2 regions of the Nocardia sp. CDC153 genome follow, and region 1 is predicted to be linked to the other one. Evidence: riboswitches for the same ligand, from Rfam matches in the RefSeq annotation. Region 1 holds a riboswitch; the other holds the start of a gene.
The links. A riboswitch is a leader RNA that binds a small molecule or an ion and turns the genes downstream of it on or off. The one in region 1 is predicted to bind glycine.
Positions count from the first base shown of each region.

Region 2: another riboswitch for glycine. It lies ahead of gcvP (aminomethyl-transferring glycine dehydrogenase); the one in region 1 lies ahead of VMT65_RS28460 (hypothetical protein).

Region 1 is NZ_JAYKYU010000005.1:383,649-387,857, forward strand. Features, by position in the region: gene VMT65_RS28440 (SRPBCC family protein) at 1-318, shown strand, start outside; gene VMT65_RS28445 (O-methyltransferase) at 335-529, shown strand; tRNA gene VMT65_RS28450 (tRNA-Lys) at 492-567, opposite strand; gene VMT65_RS28455 (hypothetical protein) at 843-1,043, shown strand; gene VMT65_RS28460 (hypothetical protein) at 1,110-1,703, opposite strand; glycine riboswitch at 1,745-1,838, opposite strand; glycine riboswitch at 1,839-1,926, opposite strand; gene VMT65_RS28465 (hypothetical protein) at 2,025-2,732, opposite strand; gene VMT65_RS28470 (cyclase family protein) at 2,858-3,505, shown strand; gene VMT65_RS28475 (hypothetical protein) at 3,666-4,019, shown strand; gene VMT65_RS28480 (L,D-transpeptidase) at 4,045-4,209, opposite strand, start outside.
Region 2 is NZ_JAYKYU010000004.1:71,641-75,849, forward strand. Features, by position in the region: gene ftsR (transcriptional regulator FtsR) at 1-464, shown strand, start outside; gene VMT65_RS22835 (bifunctional nuclease family protein) at 532-1,005, shown strand; gene VMT65_RS22840 (MerR family transcriptional regulator) at 1,223-1,789, shown strand; glycine riboswitch at 1,920-2,015, shown strand; gene gcvP (aminomethyl-transferring glycine dehydrogenase) at 2,176-4,209, shown strand, end outside.

The sequences.
Region 1 (4,209 bases):
GAACTCGGCAAAACCTACTCCGAACGCAACCGCACCCTGGGCCCCCTCACCACCCGCTCCACCTGGACCGTCCACGAAATAAAACCCCTCCGCCGCCGCGTCGACACCGGCACCGGTTTCGAACCGCTACGAAAAATGACCAACATCTTCGAATTCCGCCCGCTCGACACCGAAACCGAAATGACCTACACGGTCCACTACCAAATCACCCCCGCCCCTCTCGCCCACCTCCTCCACCGCATAGTCCAACCGTCCACCCGCCAAGGCATGCAAACCTCCATGTCCAACCTGACCGACCTACTAATCGCCGAAGGCTGAACGCCAACAGACGCTGATTTGTCAGATGACAGGTGCGCGGCGGGTGCTGGAGTTCGGAACGCTCTGGGGATACAGCACCATTTGGTTCGCTCGCGCCGTCGGTGCTGATAGGCATGTCACCACGCTCGAGGTAGACGAGCAGTACGGGAGCTCAGGGCAAGAACATCCTGTTGTGGTGCGCCATCAGGGACTCGAACCCCGAACCCGCTGATTAAGAGTCAGCTGCTCTGCCAATTGAGCTAATGGCGCTGGGCACCGTGGTGGGTGCGGTGAAGAAGATAGCAGGGGTGGGGGTGGGGAAACTAATCGGTGGGGTCACCAGGTGTGCCAGGGTGGGGGACCATGTGTGCCGAAGTCGGGGCGCGGTGGGGTTTGGGGGCGGTGGGTGTAGCAGAATGGTTGCCGCCGGTGCGGATTCGTTGCCGGACTGTCCTGTTCGACGCAGCGCACCGCACGCGCACCACGATGCGCCACGGTGTCGCGGGTGGGTCTGCTGCGATCAATCCATGCGGAAGGTTTGATACGTGCGCAAGCACCTGATCACGGTGGCGACCATTGCACTCCTGGCGGGAACGGTTGCCGCCTGCGGCGATCACCGCAGTGCCCCTTTGACTCCGCCCTCGCCGACGTCGTCGGTGCCGTTCCTCGGCGGCGGCCAGATCCCCGAAGTGATCGACGTGCCGACCAGCACCCCGGCGACCACCTCCGCGACCAAAACCCGCTAGCGGCCCCGGAATTCGTCGACGAGCAGGCGACCGCCGGGCGGGGTACACCGACGCAACGCGTGGCGGTCAGGCCGGGACATCGGTCGGGCGGGAGGGCGGTCGCTTCAGCAGGGCCAGGGTGCGGGCGGTGTGCCGGTGCACACTCAGGACCGGGATGCCCAGGGCCACAGCGGTTTCGGTGGCGGACAGGCCGACCGCCACGCGGAGGGTGAGAAGATCGCGCTGACCGTCGGACAGCTGGGTGAAGGGGGAGCGGCGGGAGTGCTCGTAGCGGCACAGGCCGACCGCGCGGCGGATCGTGGTGTACGCGAATTCGAGGAAGTCTCGGCGCGCGGTGCGGGCGGTGGGCCAGCCGGTGAGGATCGCGGTCGTCACCTGGTCGGCCAGGCGGTCGGAGATGACGTTCGCGCCCAACTCCGCACGGCAGCACGCGGTGGCGAAATACCGCGTGTAGGTGAGCAATTCGGCAAGGGCGGTGCGGCGACCCGAGGCCGCGGCGGCGAGGGTGGCGGAGCTGGGAACCGCTGCCCGCGACGGTGCCACGGCGGTCATCGGTGTCACAGCGGTCATCGGGGTCACGGCGGTCGCCGCGCGGGTGACGGGCGGAGTCACGCAGGGCAGAGAGGCCACGCGGGGCAGAGAAGCGGTATCGATGCTCATGGGAGGTCCTCGGATCAGCCGGGCGTTCGCCCGGTTATCGGATCTCCCCCTCTGTCATGGGACCTGAGAGCTTCGCCGCATGCACGACTTGCACCGTAGGTGAGGCGCTCCATACGCCTGACTTTCCAGAGTGGCCTGGTCGAAACGGTATCTGTGCCTGAGAGATTCCGGGGAGGTTGCTCCTTCGGCACCCCGGATCCGGGGCTTCTCCCGCCACGACTCATAGCGGCCGGATATTCGATTGTCTCGGGCCAGCCTAGTCGATGCGGTGGGTCGCCGACACCACACAGCAACCCACCGGCATCCGGATTGTGGCCGATCTCACCGCGGATCGCTGAGCAGCCACTGCTCGCGCGGCGTGCGCCGGCGCTCACGGCGACTGCCGACGCGAGCCCGCGCGGCGTACGCGAGGGTGCTCTCCTCCGCGGTCAGCTGATGCCAGCCGCTGCCCCCGCCGATGTCGAACGCGCCGATGTACCCGCCGGGCAGCAGCTGGAACGGCTCGGTGATGTGCTTGCCGAAATCGAACTGGGTGCTTCCGGGCTTGCGGAAGTTCTCGAACCAGGCCGGAAACACGAAGTCCGACACCATGACCCCATCGATCTGATACCCGTACTGATCGGCCTCGCACGCGTCGGCGACCTCGTAGGCGTAGAGGCGGCCGGTGGTCGCGGTGGTGAAGACGTAGGCGGCCAGATTGATGTCGGGATCGCCGAGCATCTCGAGCAGTTCATGGCTCGCGGTCACCGTCCACTGCAGTCCGGCATTGGTGTCGCTGCGCGCGAACACCTTTCCCAGCGGCAGCCCCTCGCTGGTGAGATCGTGGTAGCCGAGCGCCCCGGCCTGATCCGAATCGTCGGCGATCACGATCCACCACGCGCCCGGCTCGGGCTGCTGACCGCTGCCCACGAAGCTCAGCTCGGCGTCACTTCCCCAGACCGGAGCCCAATCCCGGTGCACCTGCGTCTGCAGCGCCGGGACGACCGCGGAAACCTGGGCGTCGGTCAGTACGGTACTGCGGTTCAACACGGCAATATGTATGGCAGACATGGCGATTCTCTCGTCGTTGTGGCTGATCAGCGTGGTAGGCGCGACGTCATTCGATCTTGCTGGCTGTCATCATCTCGCGAAAACCCCAGGGAGGCAGGCCAAAAGTGCGCATTATCGATCTTTCGGTCCCGATTCGGTCCGGTATGCCGGTGTATCCCGGCGATCCGGAGGTCACCATCCGCCCCGCCTTGACCGTAGCCGCCGACGGGGTCAATGTGCTGCATCTGGATCTGGGTTCGCAGACGGGGACGCACGTGGACGCGCCGAGCCATATCGACGATTCCCTGCCCACCCTGGACGAACTCCCGCTGGAACGGTTCCTCGGCCCCGGTGTCGTCATCGATGCCCGCGCGGTCGGTGCCGGTGGTGCGATCGGGCGGGAACTGTTCGAGGGCCGGGTCGCCGCGGGGCAGATCGTGCTGATCGCGACCGGTTGGTCCGAACATTGGGGCACGCACGCCTACCTGAACCATCCGCACCTGACGGTCGAGGCGGCCGAGTACCTCATCGCCACCGGTGTGCGCACCCTCGGCATCGACGCCCTCTCGGTCGATCCGACTCCCGCCGAGGAGATTCCGGTGCACCGCATCCTGTGCGGCGCGCACGCCGTCATCGCCGAGAACCTGACCGGACTGGCCCGGCTGCTCACCCCGGAAAACGCTGGTCAGCCCGTGGAGGTATCGCTTTTCCCGCTGAGCCTGCCCGGGGCGGACGGAGCCCCCGTGCGGGCCATCGCCCGCCTCGGGGCATGACGGCGACCTCGGGAATGTGTGACAGAAACACCAGTGTGTCGCATTTTGCGGCGCAGGTCACTCGATCTTCGTAGACTGCTCTGGATCACCGGGGGCGTCGGGGCCCCCGGCCACGCCCGATCCGAAGGAATCCGCAGTGAACCGTTGTGCCGTAACCACTTTGCTAGCCGTTGCGGCTATCCTCCCCGTTGCGCCCATCGCCTCGGCGGAGATCGTCCTCACCGACGCCACCTCGACGACGACCACCACCCCCACTCCGGGCGTGGCCCCCAGCCCCGGCACCGGCGTCCCCGGCGAGAAGGACGACCCCAACAACCCCATCGAATCCGATGTCGAACTCGGATCCTCGGCCTTCAAACTCGGCGGCGCGCTCGGCTCGGCGACCACGGGCTCCTCGGGTCAGAAGGGCCTGTGCACGGTCCTCGGCACCGCCTCCTCGCTCGGCGGCCTCGCGGCCCTGGGCTGCGGCAACCTCAATGGCGGCGGCGGCATCGGCCCCGGCACCATCAAGTAGGACTCAGCCGCGGTCGGCTCGGCGTTCAGCCGCGGTCGGCATTGCCCGCCTTCCACTGCTCCCACGGAATGTTCCAGTCGCCCAGCCCGTCCACGCCCGACAGCGTCCCGCCGACCGTGTTCTTCACGATGGTGATGTCACCGCGCTTGACGTTGTCGTAGACCCACTTCGCGTCGGACGGGCTCAGATT
Region 2 (4,209 bases), on a different contig from region 1:
CTGACGCCATGTCCCCCAACGGGGGCGGCCGCCTGCGGCGGCTGAACGCGGTGCCCGGTGAGGTGTCGCCCGAGGAGCTTCGGTTCGATCACGAAATCCGGATCACCCGGGCGGATCTGCTCGACCAGGCGGGCATCGACGAGAAGTTCCTGACGGAATTGATTCGCGCCAACCTCATTACGCCCGGTGCGGCAGGCTATTTCGACGGCGACGCCGTCACCCTGGCCCGCACCGCCAAGGCCCTGAGCGAATTCGGTTTGGAGGCAAGGCATCTGCGCGCCTTCAAGCTGGCCGCCGATCGCGAGGCCGCCATGGTCGCCCAGATCGCGGCCCCGATCGCCAAGAGTCGCGACGCGGACGCCCGCGCTCGCGCCGAGGAGACGGTGCGCGAGTTGGCGGCGCTGTCGCTGACCCTGCACACCTGCCTGGTGAAGACCTCTGTGCGCGCTTCCCTCGGCGGCTGAAATCTTCGCCTAGACTCGGTATTACAGCCGGGGGCTGGCGGCCGGTGTGGATTTGGGAGGCAGTGCGATGAGCGAAATGCGTGTGATCGGCATCCGTGTCGAGCAGCCACAGAATCAGCCCGTGCTGTTGCTCCGGGAAGTCTCCGGTGATCGCTACCTACCGATCTGGATCGGTCAGGCCGAGGCCACCGCGATCGTGCTGGAGCAGGAGGGCGTGACCCCGATCCGCCCGCTGACCCACGATCTGATCAAGATCCTGATCAAGGAGCTCGGTCACACCCTCAAGGAAGTGCGGATCGTGGATCTGCAGGAGGGCACCTTCTACGCCGACCTGGTCTTCGAGAACGATCTGCGCATCTCGGCGCGGCCCTCGGATTCGGTGGCCATCGCGCTGCGGGTGGGCTGCCCGATCTATGCCGAGGAGCCGGTCCTGGAAGAGGCCGGGCTGGTCATGCCGGACGAGCGCGAGGACGAGGTCGAGAAGTTCAAGGAGTTTCTCGAATCGGTATCTCCCGATGACTTCAAGGCCACGGACAGCTGACCAACTCCTGACCTGGCGATGATCCTGGGTTGATCTCCAAACGAGACAAAACCGTGTCTCTACCTCAGGTTTAGGTTTAAAAACACGCGCCCGGTGATCCTTGGATGGACCCGATTCTCCCGCAACAATCAGGGGAGTAGCCTCGATTGTTAGGCCAACGCTCCAGAGTCGATTGACAGAGCCCAGCCCTGATAGGCACGCAGTAAGGGAGTAGTCAGTGGGAGATCAACCGCAACCTCAGGATGTGGTGCAGCCAGGGCTGTTCCCCGATGACACGGTGCCCGACGAACTCGTCGGCTACCGTGTGCCCAGTGCTTGCCAGGTGGCCGGAATCACCTACCGCCAGCTCGACTACTGGGCCCGCACCGGACTGGTCGTCCCGTCCATCCGCAGCGCCACCGGATCCGGCAGCCAGCGTCTGTACTCGTTCAAGGACATCCTGGTCCTCAAGATCGTCAAGCGTCTGCTCGATGCGGGCATCTCGCTGCAGAACATCCGCATCGCCGTGGATCATCTGCGCAGCCGCGGGGTCGAAGACCTCGCCGGAATCACCCTCTTCTCCGACGGCACCACGGTCTACGAGTGCTCCTCCGCCGAGGAAGTGGTCGATTTACTGCAGGGCGGACAGGGCGTGTTCGGTATCGCGGTCAGCGGTGCCATGCGCGAATTGACCGGTGCCATAGCCAACTTCCCGGCCGAGCGCGCCGAGGACGGCAGCACCTCCGAGCGTCCGGAGGACGAGCTGTCCTTCCGCCGCAAGGCCCGGATGAGCAAGACCGGTTAGACACAGCCGTTTACGAATGCGCGTCGCCCTCGGGAGGCGCGCATTTTCGTTGCCCGATGTGCTGCTCGGTGTGAAACGGAGCCCAGGCAACATTGTTGTAACCTGGGTCCCCTTAAACTGGCGAGTGCGTCGCAGCCGTGCGGGAGAGTTCCGGGGGTAGCCTCGGACGCCGAAGGAGCAGCACCTCCCCGTCAATCTCTCAGGCACAAGGGACCGTGCGGAGTTTCGGCGCCTCTGGAAAGTGGTGGCCGCGCGTCACCCGCCCATGGTGAAAGGGCAACGGCCGCAAGGTCGGGGCCCGAATCTCTCAGGCATCGAGGACAGAGGGGGAGGGCAGACGTAGTGTCGGCCTCCGGGTCGACCCCGCCCACCCCAATGGAGCAGCCGTGATCTGGACTCGATCCTTCGCCGACCGCCACATCGGCCCCGACAGCGGTGAGACCGGCCGCATCCTCGAGACCGTGGGCGTCGAGTCGCTGGACGAACTCGCCACCAGGGCCGTGCCCGCCAGCATTCTGGACGCGCCCGAGGGCAATGGGCTCAATGCGCTGCCCGCGGCCGTCTCCGAGCACGAGGCGCTCGCCGAGCTTGCGGCGCTTGCCAATTCGAATACCGTGGCCACCTCCATGATCGGGCTGGGGTACTACGACACGCTCACCCCGCCGGTGCTGCTGCGGAATCTGGTCGAGAATCCGGCCTGGTACACCGCGTACACGCCCTACCAGCCGGAGATCAGCCAGGGGCGGCTCGAGGCGCTGCTGAACTTCCAGACCATGGTGGCGGATCTGACCGCGATGGAGGTCGCCAACGCGTCCATGCTGGACGAGGCGACCGCGGCGGCCGAGGCCATGACGCTGCTGCAGCGGGCGAACCGTAAGAGCAAGTCTTCGCGGCTGTTGATCGACACCGATCTCTTCCCGCAGACGCGGACGCTGCTGTACACGCGCGCCGAGCCGCTGGGGATCGAGATCGTCGAGGCCGATCTGGCCGAGGGTGAACTGCCCGAGGGTGAGTTCTTCGGTGTGATCGTGCAGCAGCCGGGCGCGTCCGGGCGCATCGTGGACTGGGCTCCGGTCATCGAGGCCGCACACGCGCGCGGTGCGCTGGTGGCGGTCGGCGCGGATCTGCTTGCGCTGACGCTGATTACGCCGCCCGGTGAGCAGGGCGCGGACGTCTGTTTCGGCACCACGCAGCGTTTCGGTGTGCCGCTGGGCTTCGGCGGCCCGCACGCGGGCTATCTCGCGGTGCATTCCGCGCATGCGCGACAGCTGCCGGGCCGACTGGTCGGTGTGTCGGTGGACGCGGACGGCAACCTCGCCTACCGGCTCGCGCTGCAGACCCGTGAGCAGCACATTCGCCGGGAGAAGGCGACCTCGAACATCTGCACCGCGCAGGTGCTGCTGGCCATTCTGGCCGCCATGTACGCCTCGTATCACGGCGCGGACGGGCTGCGGTCGCTGGCACGGCGGGTACATGGACACGCGCAGTGGCTGGCCGCCGGGCTCGGCGATGCGGTCGTGCACCAGAGCTTCTTCGACACCGTGCTGGTGAACGTGCCCGGTGGTGCGGAAGGCATTGTGGCCAAGGCGAAGGGGAGCGGCATCAATCTGCGGCTCGTCGACGCCGATCATGTGGCCATCGCGTGCGATGAGGTCACCACGGACGCGCATGTGGTCGCCGTGCTGGACTGCTTCGGCGCGGAGATCCCCGTCGGCCCCGAGGGCGCGCTGTTCCACGGCAAGCAGCGCCCGCACATCGAGGTCCGCACCTCGGAGTTCCTGACCGCCCCGGCGTTCACCAAGTACCGCACCGAGACCGCCATGCTGCGCTACCTGCGCGCGCTCTCGGACAAGGATATTGCCCTGGACCGCAGCATGATTCCGCTCGGCTCCTGCACCATGAAGCTGAACGCGGCCGCGGAGATGGAGGCCATCACCTGGCCCGGCTTCAACCGGGTGCACCCGTACGCGCCGGTCGAGGATGCTCCCGGACTGCTGAAGCTCATCGACGACCTCGAGGGCTGGCTGTGCGCGGTCACCGGCTACGACCGGGTTTCCCTGCAGCCCAATGCCGGTAGCCAGGGCGAGTACGCGGGTCTGCTCGCGATTCGCCGCTACCACCTGGATCGCGGTGACGCGCACCGGGATACGTGCCTGATCCCCTCGAGCGCGCACGGCACCAACGCGGCCTCGGCCGCCATGGTCGGCATGCGGGTGGAGGTCGTGAAGACCCGCCCCAACGGCGATATCGATCTCGACGACCTGCGCGCCAAGATCGCCGATCACGCCGAGCGACTGGCCTGCATCATGATCACCTACCCGTCCACGCACGGCGTGTACGAGCACGAGGTGGCCGAGCTGTGCGGTCTGGTGCACGAGGCGGGCGGCCAGGTGTACGTCGACGGCGCGAACCTGAACGCC